DNA from 4 places in the Pseudoalteromonas sp. SR41-8 genome. Region 2 is predicted to be linked to each of the others. Evidence: predicted binding sites of a transcription regulator. Region 2 holds the regulator's gene; each other region holds the start of a gene.
What was found. Region 2 encodes sigma-54, which starts transcription at its own class of promoters, with help from an activator protein. Its sites were predicted from a motif close to GTTGGCACGNNNNTNGNNT; they were not measured.
Positions count from the first base shown of each region.

Region 1 (4,371 bases), on a different contig from region 2:
TTAAAGTAAGCAGCCATTTCGTAGTTTACACTGGTTTCTGGTTGTAAGTCTGGCGTGCCAACAAAAGGTTTAGTACCTTGGCCACCAAAACCTGTAATACCAGAGAATAGTTGGTTTGGCTCTGGGGTTTTGTAACCTGTGCTGATACCACCTTTGAAAGTCCATTCATCAGCAGGAGAGTAGGCTAAATAAGCGCGAGGACTAACTTGTGAGCCAAAGATATTATGATGATCATAACGAGCGCCGAAAGTTGCAGTTAGATTTGTGGTAATTTCCCAGTTATCTTCAGCAAATACAGCTGTTTGACGATGATCTTGAGTCGTACCTTCACGGAAGCCATCCCCGTACATACCAAATACACCATCTTCCATTTCGGCATCAAAATATTGTGCGCCTACTACAAAATAGTGGTTATCTATATTTGATTCAAACTTAGTATCAATAATTAAGTTATCAAGTTTTAGTGTACGCATTGGGCGTGGTAAAAAAGTCTCATCAAGTTGAGCGTAAATTGCATCCGTTAGTTCTGGCTTGTCGATGCCTTGATCTTGTACTGCTTGGTCCCAAATGGCCTGCACACCTAAACGCTCTTGTACATTAAGAGGTAATGAGCGACCAAAGTTTTCACTGCTGCTTTGGGTAATGCTGCTGGTCAGCGTACCAACATCGTATCGACCAACATGTGCAAATACAAATTGCTCACGTTCAACACGTTGATATGGAGTATAACCAACGCGTGGCTGTACAATGCCTTTGCTAACACGCCATAAACTGACTGGGCTATCTAACGTACCTGTTTGACCTTCGGTGTTATCGTAACGCTGTTTGGCTATGTCGTACTCAAAGGTGATTTCATTCTGATTATTGATCAGGTAGTTTATTGTTGCGCCGGCATTCCAGTTACGTGCTGCAACGATTTTTTTATCGCCAAAGCTACCATCATCAACCCACATGCTGCCATCTGGAAGTGGTAAACTTTCGCTGTAAGTTGGCTCACTTTCTTGACGGTCATAAAAACTACCACGGATCCCGTAAGTTAATCCCTCAACGCCGCTTGGTCCGGTCAAATATATATCGACTTTATTATCGTTACCGTATTGATCGTCTTGTTGGATATTACTGCTTACCGTGACGCTACCATGGGTGCTATCAAGATTTTTACGAGTGATAATATTGATTACACCACCGATTGCATCAGCGCCATATAAAGTGGACATTGGGCCACGAACGACTTCAATTCGCTCGATAGCCTCAAGTGGCGGCATATACATAAATTGGCTGTTACCAAAGTTGTTTGGGCCTATATTACCTACGTCACTTTGACGGCGGCCATCAATAAGCACTAGAGTATAGCTTGCGGGTAAACCACGCATGGTAATACTAATATTACCGTTTTTATCTTGTCCGGCACCAACATCGATACCTTCGATATCACGAAGCGCATCAGCAAGGCTAGTAAATGGCTTATTTTGTAGATCTTCGCGAGAGACAACTGAGACACTTGCAGGTGCATCTATTAATTTTTGCTCATAACCAGAAGCGGTGACAACCATCACTTCCATATTTTCAGCTGTGTCATCATCAGCAATAAGTGTTGTTGATGTTAATAATGCACTGATCAGTGAGGCCAGATAAAGCGGGCGGGATTTCATTGTACTTCCTTCATGACAAGAATAAAGATTATTAATCTAATAAGTAACCAAGGTGGGTATGATAACAATTATCAGTTGTATATTCAATTGCGAAATATTTACATTCAATGAATGATTTTCATATTAAATAAAGGTGGGGGATGGAGCATGAGCATTAAAAAACCCAGCGTTTGATGCCGGGCTTAGTTAATTTAAGAGTATTTGCTTAGCCAAGTATTGACCGTGTTAGAGGTGCCTAATAAATGCAAATGGTATAGAGTTGTTGCTATTTAGAGAGCTTTATAAATTAAAGCGGGCACATATAGCAGTTAACTCATCGCATCATTATACTTTTCGGCTAGACTTTCTTTTTGACTTTCGGTTAGCGCTTTACCGGCTAGTTGAAATACTTCATGCTCTTCTTCAGCGAGATGATGATGTACAAGATGATGTAATTTTTTAGCGGTCACAAGCCACGCTGGTGAGCTCATATCAGTTTCTTCAAGTTGCTCAATCAATTCATCAAGTTCATGATGCTCTGCAATACTATGACGGGCTTTTTCATGGGTTAAATCATCAAACATCAAAGGATTGTAGAAATAACGCTCTTCAAATTTAGCATGTTCTACTAACTCATGTTTTAAATTATCCATAAGAGACTGTCTATTCGGTGACTCCCCCTGGGTTTTTATCAGCGCATCGACAAGCGAACGTTGTTTATCGTGATCATTACGAAGTGCTTCAAAAATATTCATGGGTTTTCCTTGCTTTACTCATTAATTACAATGAATATTGCAAGACAGAAGCCAACTTTTAAGTTGTTGTAATATATTGATTTAATTTTTATATTTTAGCTTGTTAGGATGTTTTCTTGTAAAAATTACCGAGTTAGGTCTTTATATTACATCCATATACATTGTTATTCAAAAGCAAAAAGGCCAACATGAATGTTGGCCTAAAAGCATATTTACACAAAATAAGAGAGTTATTTATTGGCGTCTTTTACCGCTTTTAACTTGCCTGCATGGTCAATCTCGAATGCTGGCATGTCTTTTTTGCCGTCAATTAAATAGTTATCCATCCAACGCATTAAACGTAAACTGTAATCATATTGCGCGGCTACTTTACGGTTACCATGACCTTCGCCTGGATAGTATACAAGGCGTACATCTTTGCCTTGTACTTTCATATAACGGTATAGTTCCATTGATTGTGCAGGGTGTACGCGAGGATCATCTTTACCATGCATGATCAGTAATGGTGTTTTAGACTGGCCAGCCCAGTAAATAGGGCTGCGCTCTAAATACCACTGCCATTTATCCCATGGGTATGAACGTGCATGCACAAGATTCATTTCGTTGGAAATATCAGTAGTTCCAAATTTAGATAGTTGGTTGGTAACACCTACAAACATTACGCTCGCAGCAAAGTGTTCAGTTAATTTTGTTGCGGCCCATGCTGATGCATAACCACCATAAGAGCCACCCGTAATACCAACACGTTTAGTATCAACTAAGCCCATTTCAACAAGATGCTGTTTAAAGTCAATTAAATCGTCAAACTCTTTACCTGCATAGTCGTTTTGACCAAGCTTTGAATAATCAACGCCTTTACCTGTAGAGCCACGGTAATTTGGGTAAAAGACTGCATAACCACGTGCAGCCCCCATTTGACCTGGGCGCGAGTAGTTTGTTACCCAACCGTCTTTGTCATGGCTTTCAGGGCCACCGTGCACTGACATGATCAATGGATAGCGCGTGCCTTTTTCATAATCTAATGGGTAGACTAATATGCCATCAATCTCAACACCGTCGCGGGCCTTAAGTGAAATAGTTTCTTGCTTAGCAAAACGTTTGTCATTCAACCAGTTGTTTGAATCCGTTAAACGTTGTGCTTTAGAGCCACGAATAATGAATACTTCATTTGGGTGCTTTGCAGTGTTTGCACGTAGCGCTAAGGTTTTATCTGAATCAGAAATACTCAGATTTGATGCAATAAATTGGCCTTCATTAATAATTTTTTTGTATTTATTAGAGCCGGTTTTAATGCTTGCGACAAAACTTTGCGTACCTACATTGGCAATAAAATTAAGCGTGTTGCGTTTATGTGACCATTCAAAATCAACGATATGACCCATGAAATTAGGTAACCAATCACTTACTTCACCTGTTTTTGTGTCAGCTAAAAATAAACGACCAGCTGCTGGATCATGCTTATCTTCGGCACCTAGAATTGCGATGTAACGACCATCATGAGACAGTTCAGCACTGTCTAATTTACCTTCAGTAGCAAACGACATCGTCACTTGATTAGTCGCAATATCAAATAAGTGCCATTGTGATTTAGTGTATTTGTCGTCAATTAGCGCTGTAGGCTGGGTTTTTACTAATAACTTATCGCCTTTTGCGGCCCAGTTTACATCACTTACATAGTTCGCAACGTTAAGCGCTGTTGGTGTCAGAGGTTTATCTGTTTTGGCTAAATCGACAATAAATAGTTGTTTATCTTTTAAGCCTAGCTCATACACCTCAGCCATAAAGCCTAATTTTTTTAGCTCTTTTTCAGATTTATCAGCCGCTGGCATAGCTAAAATAGCGAGTTGTTTGTTATTCGGGCTTAACTGATAGCTAGAAATTGATGTGTCTTTAAGCGATAGTACTTTTTGCGCTTGACCACCATCCACTGGAATTTGATATAACGCGGTAAACTTGTCGTCTTTAAGTTTTGCTAAAAAGTAGAT
Region 1 covers NZ_JACJEE010000008.1:127,847-132,217, reverse strand. Annotated here, with positions in the region: gene H5162_RS07735 (TonB-dependent receptor domain-containing protein) at 1-1,652, opposite strand, end outside; gene H5162_RS07730 (hemerythrin domain-containing protein) at 1,961-2,386, opposite strand; gene H5162_RS07725 (S9 family peptidase) at 2,617-4,371, opposite strand, start outside.
Region 1: a site for sigma-54 is predicted at 2,424-2,442, ahead of H5162_RS07730 (hemerythrin domain-containing protein). Genes of this name have one in related genera too.

Region 2 (4,371 bases):
AAGGTAATGTGGTTGCTAAAAACCTGACCAATAATGCCATGATTGAACATATAAACGCAGATAATATTCAGGTTGATATTGAACTACAAACCATGAGTTCAGAACAACCAGTTGAATTAATCGGACCAAATTTAAAGATCACTGGGCGCGGCCTCCATGCCGACTTAAAAGCCGAAGTGGTAGAACTAATTAACCATACGCGAACCATATATTATGACCAATAAATTTGCTCACTTGCTTGTGATACCAAGCTTATTCATTGCCTTTGCAAGCTTTGCTGAAAATACGGCACCACCTGCGGATCAAGTCTCTATCAGTGCTGAAAAGCAGCTTGCCCAACTGAAAGATAATATCGGTATTTTTGAAAAAAATGTTGAAATCATTCATGGTAACCGCCGTATCAAAGCGGATCGACTTGAAGTCCATAAGCGCGAAGATTTAGGCAATAACAAACAATTGCTTGTTGCAACTGGTAACCCTGCTTACTTTGAAGAAAAACAAACTGATGGCACAATAATGAGCGCCAGTGCTGATGAAGTCCGTTACGATGTCGCCAAGCGCTATTTAACGTTAATTGGTAATGCACAAGTCACTCAAGCAGGTCAAAAAATTAATGCCAAAAGCATTACCTATGATATGGACCAACAGCTGATCAGTGCTGAAAAAGGCGCAAGCTCAAACGATCGCGTACACACTATTTTGGTACCTGTTGACAGTAAAAAAGACAAACCTAAAGGGCAGCCATGAGTATATTAAAAGCTGAATTTTTAGCAAAAAGCTATAAAGGTCGCCAAGTTGTAAAAAGCGTGGGTTTAGAAGTTAGCGCAGGCAGCATTGTTGGCTTACTGGGTCCTAATGGCGCAGGTAAAACCACCACTTTTTATATGATTGTGGGTTTAGTACCTAGCGACAAAGGTAAAATAAGTATTGATGATAATGACATCACTTTACTGCCAATGCACAGTCGCGCACGGTTAGGGATTGGCTACTTACCACAAGAATCATCCATCTTTCGTAAGTTAACTGTTTATCAAAACCTGATGGCTATTTTAGAAACTCGTAAAGAGCTGAATAAACAAGCCAGAGAAGAAGCACTAGACAGCTTACTTGATGAGTTTAGCATTCAACATATTCGCGACAGCCAAGGTATGGCATTATCTGGTGGTGAACGTCGTCGAGTTGAAATTGCACGCGCTTTAGCCGCAAATCCAAAATTTATCTTACTTGATGAGCCTTTTGCTGGCGTTGATCCTATTTCAGTGTTAGATATAAAGAAGATTATTGAACACCTTAAAAACCGTGGTATTGGCGTACTTATTACCGACCACAATGTACGAGAAACCCTTGATGTTTGTGAAAAAGCCTACATAGTTTCTCATGGGGAGTTAATTGCATCAGGTACCCCTGAGCATGTACTTGCCGACCAAACAGTCCGCGATGTTTACCTGGGCGAGCAATTTAGGCTATAAAGCCACGCTCGGCTAAGTATCTGCTAGACTTAACGATGATAACAATAAAAGGATTGTTAGAGATACATGAGGCAATCACTCCAGCTGCGCATGGGCCAGCAACTTACAATGACACCACAGCTGCAACAAGCAATTCGCTTATTGCAACTCAGTACATTGGATCTCCAGCAAGAAATTCAAGAAGCACTCGACAGCAATCCATTGTTAGAGCTAGAAGAGCATGAATATTCAGACGACACGGCTGGTAAAAACGAACAAAAACAAGACAACGATGACTTAACTGTTAGTGCATCAGCAGACGACAAGCCCAGCGAATATGAACAAGAAAGTAGCGAAGCATTAAGTAAAGAGACTTTAAGTGACGAAATGGCTATGGACGTCACCTGGGACGAATACATGAGTGCTGCGCCAAATACGTCATCCGGCCCAATGCCTGAAGATGAGTCAATTTATCAAGGTGCTTCAACTGAAACCCTGCACGAATATCTGATGTGGCAATTACAGCTCACACCTTTTAGTCCAACCGATGAAGCTATTGCCATTGCGATTGTTGAAGCTGTTGACGATTCAGGTATTTTAACCTTGAGCTGCGAAGACATCGCAGAGAGCTTAAATCAAGGTAATAACGAAGAAGAAATCGAACTAGACGAAGTGCAAGCAGTGTTAAAACGCATTCAGTTATTTGACCCTGTTGGTATTGCTGCGCGCAGCCTACAAGAATGTTTATGTATTCAATTAAATCAATTTGATCCTGCAACTCCTTGGATTAGCGAGACTAAAATGATTTTAACTGATCATATCGATTTATTAGCTAGTCGTGACTATCGCACTTTGATGAAAAAGACTAAGCTTAAAGAAGATGAGCTGAAAGAAGTAATGACATTGATCCACAGCCTTAATCCAAAGCCTGCGGATACTATAGTACGCGAAGAATCAGAGTATGTTATACCTGATGTTTCGGTGAAAAAAATTAAAGGTCGCTGGGTGGTTGAACTTAATCCAGACAGCATGCCAAAAATTAGAGTGAACAGCCAATATGCGGCAATGTCACGCTCAGTAAAATCAAGCACTGACAGCCAATTTATACGTTCGCATTTGCAAGAAGCTAAATGGTTTATTAAAAGCCTAGAAAGTCGTAACGAGACGTTACTCAAAGTAACTAACTGCATTGTAAAACAACAGCAGGGATTCTTTGAGCATGGCCCTGAAGCAATGCGACCTATGGTACTAAACGACGTTGCTGAAATGGTTGAGATGCACGAATCAACAATATCTCGCGTAACGACACAAAAGTACATGCATACCCCCCGTGGTATTTTTGAGTTAAAGTATTTTTTCTCAAGTCATGTAAGCACTGAGAACGGCGGCGAATGCTCTTCGACAGCTATTCGAGCATTGATCAGAAAATTGATCAGTGCAGAAAACTCAGCGAAACCATTGAGTGATAGTAAGATTGCAGATATATTGGCAGAGCAAGGTATCAAAGTAGCTAGACGGACTATTGCAAAATACCGCGAGTCGCTGGCTATTCCACCGTCAAATCAACGTAAAAGTTTGATTTAAGGCGTAAAATCACAAGAGGAAAATGCTTATGCAACTAAATTTAACTGGTCGTCACGTAGAAATTACTGATTCATTAAGAGACTATGTAAACAATAAGTTTGCCAAGCTTGAAAGGCATTTTGATCATATCAATAATGTCCATGTTATTCTTGATGTAGAAAAACTAAGCCAAAAAGCAGAGGCCACATTACATGTCAGTGGCGCTGAATTATTTGCCTCGACTGAGCACCAAGACATGTATGCAGCTATTGACGGACTAATCGATAAACTTGATCGTCAAGTAATTAAACACAAAGAGAAGCACGCTCGACACTAACACTATGAAATTAAGCTCACTTATTTGTCAGGACTGCAGTAAAGCTGCGGTCCTTTTTAATAGCAAAAAACGGATCATTGAATTTATAAGCCAATTGGCTCATGAACAGCTCCCTCAGCTATCACAACAAGAAATCCTCAACGCACTACTATCGAGAGAGAAACTAGGTAGTACCGGTATTGGTCGTGGTATTGCTATCCCTCATGGCCGTATGAGTGGTGTTGAAAACCCGCTAGCAATAATTTTAGTGAGTGAATCACCGGTTGATTTTGATGCGATTGATAATCGCCCAGTTGATATATTTGTAGCCCTCATCGTACCAGATGGTGACAGCCAACTTCATTTGAAGACGTTAGCCACAATTGCTGATAAACTCAATAACAAAGATTTTTGTAAACAACTACGTAGCGCAAAAACAGACCAAGATTTGTATCATGTAATTGCAGCTCAATCGTAGTCATACCAATTGTATTGAATTAGAGAGTAATTATTGCAACAGGAAAATAGCTCTAGAACAAGGTGGAAATTATGAGATATAGTTGTTCTATATAAATAATTTTAAACAAAGTTAGTGGGTTATTTAACAAGCAAGAATGAGCATGTTTTTAATAAAATTGGTATTAAATGAAGGAGAATTTACATGGAGTTAATCATCATCAGTGGGCGTTCTGGCTCAGGTAAATCTGTTGCTTTACGTGTAGTAGAAGATCTTGGCTATTATTGTGTAGATAATATTCCAGTTAACTTATTACCGTCATTAGTACGCAGTGTCTCTGATAATTACGACAAAATTGCCGTCAGTATCGATGTTCGTAATTTACCGAAAGAGCAGGAAGAATTTAACGACATTCTTGAATACTTGCCTGGTTTTGCAAATCCGACGCTATTTTATTTAGACAGTGATGATCAAACCCTGATCAAACGCTTTTCTGAAACCCGCCGCTTACACCCATTATCTTTGGATTCTTTGCCACTGGATTTAGCCATCAAGCAAGAAAAAGTGTTGCTTGATGTATTAACTAC
Region 2 covers NZ_JACJEE010000033.1:13,465-17,835, forward strand. Annotated here, with positions in the region: gene lptC (LPS export ABC transporter periplasmic protein LptC) at 1-224, shown strand, start outside; gene lptA (lipopolysaccharide transport periplasmic protein LptA) at 214-747, shown strand; gene lptB (LPS export ABC transporter ATP-binding protein) at 744-1,469, shown strand; gene H5162_RS17620 (RNA polymerase factor sigma-54) at 1,536-3,032, shown strand; gene hpf (ribosome hibernation promoting factor) at 3,061-3,348, shown strand; gene ptsN (PTS IIA-like nitrogen regulatory protein PtsN) at 3,353-3,805, shown strand; gene rapZ (RNase adapter RapZ) at 3,989-4,371, shown strand, end outside.

Region 3 (4,371 bases), on a different contig from region 2:
CACAAATGCATCTTGTAGCGCTTCTTCAGCATGTGCACGATTGCTTAACATTTTTAAGCTGATCGCAAACAGCTTTGCACTTGTGGCATTATACAATTTAGCAAATGCCTGTTTATTGCCCTGTGCGGTTGCACTTAGTAGGGGTAATAATTCGTCGGTTTCCATAAAGTTCCTATTTTTATTGTCAGTTGGTAAACGTTTCAGGATGTAAATTGGATGCAAAAAACCAACTAAATGATGGGTGCTTACTATTATTTTCATGCTTTTCCACCAGTTAGCCTAGCAGCAAAATACGGCTTATCAAGTTGAGAAGCTCCGTCGGCTATTTGGTAGCAAGGTTTTACAATCGAAGTTTTGAAGTGATTAATGACTCTTTTAAGCAAAACAATATGGCTGACAAAATTGAAATTTTACCAAATTGCAAAAAAATCCCGTTGCTTACAATAAATGCCTTGTTTTAGTTATGGTTAAACGGTGCATGAATGTCATACAATGGGGTAAAAGTAGACCACATAAGAGAGATTAAAATGGCCGCATTCGGTACCGTATTTATGCCGCAGATGATTCAAGCACGTTTTACTGATAACGCTTGGAGCGAAAGCTCTGTTGTTCCGTCAGATAAAATTGAACTTCATGCTGGTGCACATGTTCTTCACTATTCAAGTACATGTTTTGAGGGGTTAAAAGCATTTCGCCATGAAGACGGCTCAGTTTATATTTTCCGTATGGACGCTAACATTGCCCGCATGAAACAAAGCTCGCATTTATTAAGTTTACCTGAAGTTGATGGAGCCATGCTTGAAAAAATGATCATTGATATTGTTCGCCAATATGCTGATGAAACGCCGTTACCACCGGGCTCTATGTATATTCGTCCAACTCATATCGGTACTGAAGCTGCAATTGGTAAAGCGGCTGTGCCGTCATTAAGTTCATTATTGTATGTGCTATTATCACCTGTTGGTGATTACTTTGCTGGTGGCGCGACTGCGCTGCGAGTATTGTTAGAAGAAGATGGTATGCGCTGTGCCCCACACATGGGTATGATCAAAAGCGGTGGTAACTACGCTAGCGCATTAGCACCCATTACGGCAGCACGCTTGCAACATCAAGCCGACCAAATTCTATTCTGTCCAGGCGGTGATGTACAAGAAACTGGTGCCGCAAACTTTATTTTAATTGATGGTAATGAAATTATTACTAAAGCGCTAGACAGCACCTTTTTACATGGCGTGACGCGCAGCAGTATTTTAACCATCGCTAAAGATTTAGGTATGACAGTATCCGAGCGCAATTTTACAGTCACTGAATTACTTGAGCGTGCTGCAAAACCGGGTACTGAAGCTGCTTTATCTGGCACTGCTGCGGTATTAACCCCAGTGGGTACTTTTATTCATAATGATAAAGAATACAAAGTGGGCAGTGGTGAAGCAGGGCCAACGACAATGCGTTTGCGCCAAGCCCTTAACGATATTCAATGGGGTAAAGCACCAGACCCCCATGGCTGGTTAACCAAAATCGACGTGTAAAGTTAAACGATATGTTTTTATAAAAAGCCTAGGTTATTTATAACCTAGGCTTTTTTATGGTCTAAGTTATTTAATAATCTATACTTTCAACTGTGTAAGTTAGCTGCAAAGGTGTGTAAAAATAACGTATGTAAACACAGCAAGTATCACTAAACTAATCAGTTGATATCTTAATGCTATGAAATATATATGAATATTTATTTCTGTGAAATTTTATTAGTGGCGCATAGATTGCATTTCTATTTGGGTATAACTAACGACAAAAGGAGCGTTTATGTGGGCCGCAATAAGTTACTTATTATTGGCAATTGTATTTATCATTATGGGGTGGCAGGTTAGTCCTAGCTATTTTTCGCTGCTATTCTATTGGACGGCTTTATCTTTATTACTGGTAAGCGGTGCCTATTTTTTTAATATTGCAAAAATTTTTCGTAAACGAGAAAACGGTGTTATCCCGTTTTACATTCGTTGGGCTTTCATACCTTTTTTATTGGGGGCACAAGTTTATAACGCGTGGAGCCGAAAGCACGATAAAGTACCGCCATTACAACAAATTAACGAACACTTATTTTTAGCCTGTCGGTTATTCCCTTCAGATATAGATACTTTAAAAGATAACGGTATTACCGCGATTTTAGATGTAACCTGTGAATTTGATGGACTTGAATGGTCATCAACACAAGAAAACATAAACTATTTAAATATCCCTGTGCTTGATCATCGAGTCCCAACACGTTCGCAGCTTAATCAAGCGATTAACTGGATTGCCCATCATATTAAAGATAATCGTCGAGTGGTGGTGCATTGTGCGTTGGGTCGTGGTCGATCGGTGTTTGTGATGGCGGCTTATTTACTCAGTCAAAATAAGGAGGCTGATGTACATCAAGTGCTTGCGCAAATAAAAGAAACACGCGAAACCGCTAATTTAAATAAACACCAACTACGTCAAATAGTTAAACGCCATAGAAAGGGTGAGTTATTAATCAAAAATAAAGCGGTATTAATTGCTAATCCAGTTTCCGGCACTAAGTTATGGCAGCAAAAAGAGCATTTAATTGTTGCGCGTTTATCTGCTTATTATAACTTAAAAGTGATGATCACATCAGTCGAGAAAAATGGGATTGTGTTGGCCAAACAAGCGATAGCTGATAAGCCAGATATGATCATCGCCTGCGGAGGCGATGGCACAGTGGCAGAAGTGGCAAGTGTTTTGGTAAACACAGACTGTAAATTAGGTATTATCCCATTTGGCACGGCCAATGCTCTAGCACATGTTTTAATGGGAATTAAGTCAAAGTTGATCCCTGTGGAAGTAGCATGTGATTTGATTATTGAAGGGCAAACCAAGCAAATGGATACAGCATATTGCAATGGTGAGTTAATGCTGCTGTTAGCAGGGATTGGCTTTGAACAACACATGATTGAAAAAGCCGATCGGGATACTAAAAACGAGCTTGGTCAGTTCGCATATTTACAGGGCTTCTGGCAAGCTTTAGGCGAACAAAAAGCCCAAGATTTCACAGTACAGCTAGATGATAACGAGCCGCAGCAAATACATACCAATAGTTTAATTGTCGCTAATGCTGCACCTTTTACTACTTTACTAGCGCAAGGTGGGGGACAGCCTGATCACTATGATGGCTTGCTCGATGTTAATTGGCTTACTCCAAACCAAGACGCATCAGCCAATGTATTAAGTATTGCTGAGCTGGTATTTAGCAGTATTACCCAAGCACATTTTGCGATTAATTCACATCATACCAATGCGCGCCGCGTTGCAATATCGGCGACTCAGGAAATAAAATATGTACTTGATGGTGAAGTTAAAAGTGCTGATAAATTGATCATTGAAATTACTCCGCAATCACTGGAGGTGATCTGTGCAGAGCAGGTCGAGTAACTGAACTTGTTGCGCGTTATAAGCTATAACGCGCAATGGCTGTTACTTCTTTTTAATACTAGGCCACACAAAGCCACTGTTTTGCGGTTGTGCATCGACACAGTTATCGAGGTATAACTGCTCGACCTTGGTACGAGCCCAAGGTGTTTTACGTAAAAATTTTAGGCTCGATTTTACACTTGGGTCTGATTTAAAACAGCGAATATCAACATGCTCACCCATCGCTTTCCAGCCAAGTGTTTGCTCGAGTTTTACTACTATTTGTTCGAGTGTAATGCCATGTAACGGGTTGTTTGCTTGCTGATTCATAATTCACTATTGCTTGATAAAAGTCGCTGCTATTGTAACGTAACTGTGCGTTGATACCAATTCTATTAATTAACGCGAATTGTTTTAGGAGCGGTTGGGTAAATAATTTCATTTTGCTCGTTGAGCATTAACCAATTTAACGCGCTATTATTGTGATGAGGGTTTTTTGCTGCACAAATCACCCGCACATTAGCCATTATAATAATCGCACCTTCGCTGTAGCGTTGATCTTCAAACCAACAGAGTTGTTGCTCGCTAACTATATTTTTTGCGTCAAGAAACAAGGCTGGTTTTTGATTATTACTGAAACTATTAGCCGAGTAAATTACACTGATAAAACAGATGCCTATAATCGTTATAATTCGCATATTTAGCCTTTGCATTAAAAAATAACTACACTAAGCTTATACCTAAGTTATCCCAAAATACTAGTTTCAGTTGCAATTAAATGCGTTTAAACCAGCCCACTTAGGGTTTTAGGGTGACTTGGCCATAAAATGTGTTAGGGTAAAATCCACAAAAATAATTTTCTAAAGACAAGGTGAGCACATGCAATTTAAACAAACGATGATTGACGAATTTACACTGTTAGCAAAATTTCCATTAACCAGTAAAATGCAAGGTATTAAGTTA
Region 3 covers NZ_JACJEE010000001.1:349,467-353,837, forward strand. Annotated here, with positions in the region: gene H5162_RS01465 (sigma-70 family RNA polymerase sigma factor) at 1-165, opposite strand, end outside; gene H5162_RS01470 (branched-chain amino acid aminotransferase) at 528-1,529, shown strand; gene H5162_RS01475 (diacylglycerol kinase family protein) at 1,804-3,429, shown strand; gene H5162_RS01480 (VF530 family DNA-binding protein) at 3,472-3,738, opposite strand; gene H5162_RS01485 (DUF1496 domain-containing protein) at 3,804-4,106, opposite strand; gene H5162_RS01490 (TIGR02647 family protein) at 4,288-4,371, shown strand, end outside.
Region 3: a site for sigma-54 is predicted at 1,748-1,766, ahead of H5162_RS01475 (diacylglycerol kinase family protein). Genes of this name have one in related genera too.

Region 4 (4,371 bases), on a different contig from region 2:
ATAATAATATGACACCAATAACTTTAAATAAGGTCTTCATGATGGTCCTTTCAAATGTGCAAATAATGTTCTTATCATAGCGGGAGTTAGCATTAAAATCATTGTGCAACGAATAAAAATGCTATTCCCTGCATTCTACATTGAATATATGAATTGTGACTGAAATATTTTGATACCTTTAGGTTACAAAAAACAACTTGACCAAATGATACCCCAAGGTTACATTGATACCTGTAGGTTACAAAAATATAAATTAACACTTTCACAGGATGGACTTTATGAAACAACAAGATATTAAAACCGAAGAAAAATTTATGAACCAAAACGCATGGTTTTCGATCTTCATGGGTATAACCTTACTAATTATTAGCGTTTACCCCATGCTTAATCACACATCAGCACCGCTGCTGTTTTTAGGAAGTGCTGCTTTTCTTGGTTCATTTTTTATGTTTGTGATCAGAGGTGGCTTTACATGGAAATTAAGTTACCGCCTGACTTATAAAGATGAGTATTTAAATACTATAGACACGATAGCCTATAAACATGTTGTACTCGCTCTGCTGTTTAGCATGGGGGCGATATATTTAGCTTCAGATAACCTTGCTGTTGATGTAACACACAGTACCATGGCCACCTTTTACTTAGCTGTTATGAGTTTGGTATATGGCTTTTCAATTTTTTGGCAAAGCCGTGATTAGGAGATAATGTGCAAAACCATATAGCTGAATTTCGCAAAGCCGCTGGGCTTTCACAGCAAGAGCTAGCCGATGCTATCGCCGTTTCACGCAAAACAATCAGCACGGTCGAAACATCACGCTTTACACCTTCAGTGATCATTGCATTGAAGATAGCTCGGCAGTTTGAAACTACTGTGGAGCAGTTATTTTCACTTGAAGAAGCAGATTAACCCCTTTAAATGCAATCTTGTGCAGATTTAACTTATCAAGATTGCATCCCCTGTATTCTCCGGTATGATGCACAGCCCTGTTGTTTTAAGACGTTTTGCGCTAAAATTAAACAACTGAAAAATGTATTTAACCGGAGTACCATCAGGCATGAAAAAATTGCTCATTTCACCTTCACAAATGGCATTAGGCGAACAAGAAGGCCATATTTATCAAAATATTCTAAAGCAGGCTTCTGAAATCAGCTTAAACCTGATGGCGGTGAAAATAGAAAATCATCCTGAAGACTTCTTAGGTTGGTGCTATGAACTACTTAATGCTAGCCGTGACCGTATTAATCATGACTTACTCGAAACCAATCAATTACCAATTTTAAAAAAGCTTAATGACTTATTAGTTTCAGCAATTAGCTTCTTACAATTGAAAACATTACGCGTAGCGCCTTGGCCTGTAGTTAGTGTATTTATAGAGCAACATAAAGATGTGTTAGCCCTTGATGAACAGTTACGCCTTGCCAACTATATAGCTGGTATTCGCGAGCAATCACTGAAAGAGATGATCCCTGAAGATTTATTAGCATTTAGTGGCAAACATACTTCTGCACTGGATCCAAGTAGTTATAATTTTGATGTTGAATGGTTTAGCTCTACTAAAAGCGCCAAAGCTTTTCATCAAATGCTTGCCGACCTGCCTGCATTATTTGATGAAGCATTAGCACATATACCTTTAGAAGGTGAAGTAACTGAAGCTGATTACCAAGAATTTGTGGTCAAATATTTAAAAGCCTTTACTGATAGCAATGAAAAGCCAACGCTTGCACCGGCAACTCGTCTATTAGCAATGCGCCGCCCAGATGTTTTTACACCAATTAATAACACCCGTTTAGATGCACTTTGTTCAGCATTGGCTATTACTAAATTAAATAATCGTGACTTTGCGCGTTATTGGCAGGATATTGTCCAAGCAGTTCATGGTATGTCTTGGTTTAAAATGGCAAGTGGTGACAGCGAGCTGGATCAACAACTTGTTGCAATCAAAGCGTTAATTCCGTGCTTTTTCTATCACGCAGACAAAAACACGCCTGAAAACTCTAACTACATCAAGTTATTGAGTAAACCAAAGCGTACAACAACCACTGGCACTAGAAAAGTGCGTCGTGGTAAAGAGTCTGCTGAAATACTTGTTGATCGCGCACTTGCTGCTGACGATATGCCTGAGCATATTCGCGCAAAGCGTGATTCAATTATCAGCGAAGTACAAAAAGGCCGTGGCGTGAACGAAACAATCAGCCTAATGCGTACTATTTTTGGTTAAACCACAGTAAAAAATACAAAAACCCGCTGCAACTGAGTTGTGCATGCGGGTTTTTTTACGCACCAATAAAGTGCGCAAGCTTCGTAAAAAACAATCTCATCCTTTCACTATAAATATTTATACCTTTGTTTATAAAGTAATTTAAATATAAATTATTGCTTTTCATTTAACTTGGCACAAGCAGTGCAATTATCCTAGTAGACAACTAAAAATAGGATCCGCAATTATAGACTGCAATCTAATTAATAATTGCGAGCCAAAAAATCAGCATAACAACAGGATACCAAACATGTTAAAACTAAAATCAGCAATTGCGATCAGCACACTTGTACTCATGGGTGCAACATCTACAGCAGCATATGCAGAAGTAACAGCCAATGCCGCAGCAACTTCAAACTACTTATGGCGTGGTCAAGAACAAACCGGTGGTGATGCTGCAATTTCAGGTGGTATTGATTATGCCAACGAATCAGGTTTTTATGCTGGTACTTGGGCTTCAAATGCAAGCTGGGCCGATGAAATGACCTACGAGCTTGATCTCTATGCTGGTTTTGGTGGCGATATTAATGAAAATATGAGCTACGACGTTGGCTACATCTATTACGCTTACCCTGATGCAGCTTCTGGCGCAGACGCTGATTTTTCTGAAATTTACGGTAGCATCAGTATGGGTGGCTTTAGCTTTGGCGCATCAGTTCTTGCAACTTCAGCCGCAAGCGGTGATGGCACAGACTTTGGTGATTCGTTATACCTGACTGCAGATTACGGTTTCGCAGTTGGTACTAATGGCACTGAAATGGCTTTACACTTAGGTCACTACTCTGGTGATTTTATTGGTGATGACGATATCATCGACTACGGCGTATCTATCTCTAAAGATGGCTTCACTTTTGGTCTATCTGATACCGATATGGATGACAGTGATATTAAGGCTTACGTTGCTTTTTCAATGGACTTTAGCCTATAAAAAAGAATGTGTTACTTGCTGCAACACTAAGGGCCGTAAGGCCCTTTCTCGATCTTGGTAAGCGGTAAGCGGCTAAGTTCAGATTTTATGTCAAGACTTACCCTCAACTCAGACTGCTTAAAACTTACAACTCCTATGGCACACTGTGCCCTGTTGAACCCTGCCAAATACGATACCATTGTTCACGACTGAGTTTTAACTGCTTAGCGGCAACAGCCGATTTAACACGCTCAATGTTGCCAGTACCCAGTACCACTGATGGGAAACTTGGGTGCATTAATAACCACGCGTAAACCACTTGATCAATAGAACTTGCACCAATTTCGCTACCGACTTGCTCAAGTACTTGACGCAGGCGAATCGCTTTTTCATCATTTTCTGCAAAAATGCGACCGCCAGCCAAAGGTGACCAACACATAGGTTTAATATCAAGTAACTGACATTGGTCTAAACTACCATCATCAAGTGCTTGCATTTCATACGGTGAAAATTCAATTTGATTGGTCACCAATTCAAAATCAAGACGCGACTGCAATAAACTTAGTTGTGATGGCGTAAAGTTTGATACACCAAAATCGAGTACATCACCATTTTGCTTAAGAGTAGTGAATGCCTCAGCTACTTCGTCTGCATTCATCAAATAATCAGGGCGATGAATAAGTAATGCATCTAATCTATCGGTATTAAAATGCTTTAACGATTGCTGTGCTGAGCTAATAATATGTGCGGCACTCGAATCGTAATGATTAGCTTGGCCTGCTAATCCTAAGCTTGCAAAAGCAGGTTTAATACCACACTTGGTAATAATTCTAATCTCATCTCGAATACTTGGCTTTAAAGCCAAGGTTTTACCAAACTCTGCTTCACAGCCATATCCACCGTAAATGTCAGCGTGATCGGTGTGCCTTACGCCAGCTTCAATTGCTTGCTCGAGAAAAGCTAAACACTGTTGTGGAGTAATTTGCCAATCTAATAATCGCCAAAACCCTAGTACTAGTTCGTCAATTTTACGCTCTGCGTTGTTCATTATTATCTCTCAACTATTTGGTGCACGATGCTAAAAAATGCCAGCCTCTATACGAATGGACTATATTCTACTAACTTAATATACTTTTAATAGAGAGAAGAAGATAATATATCCAGTATAGAAAAAGCACCCATTAAAAAGTGAGTGCGATGCTAACT
Region 4 covers NZ_JACJEE010000039.1:27,815-32,185, reverse strand. Annotated here, with positions in the region: gene H5162_RS18900 (AsmA family protein) at 1-40, opposite strand, end outside; gene H5162_RS18895 (hypothetical protein) at 279-698, shown strand; gene H5162_RS18890 (helix-turn-helix transcriptional regulator) at 707-907, shown strand; gene H5162_RS18885 (hypothetical protein) at 1,056-2,219, shown strand; gene H5162_RS18880 (TorF family putative porin) at 2,509-3,186, shown strand; gene H5162_RS18875 (aldo/keto reductase family oxidoreductase) at 3,320-4,213, opposite strand.
Region 4: a site for sigma-54 is predicted at 2,390-2,408, ahead of H5162_RS18880 (TorF family putative porin). Genes of this name have one in related genera too.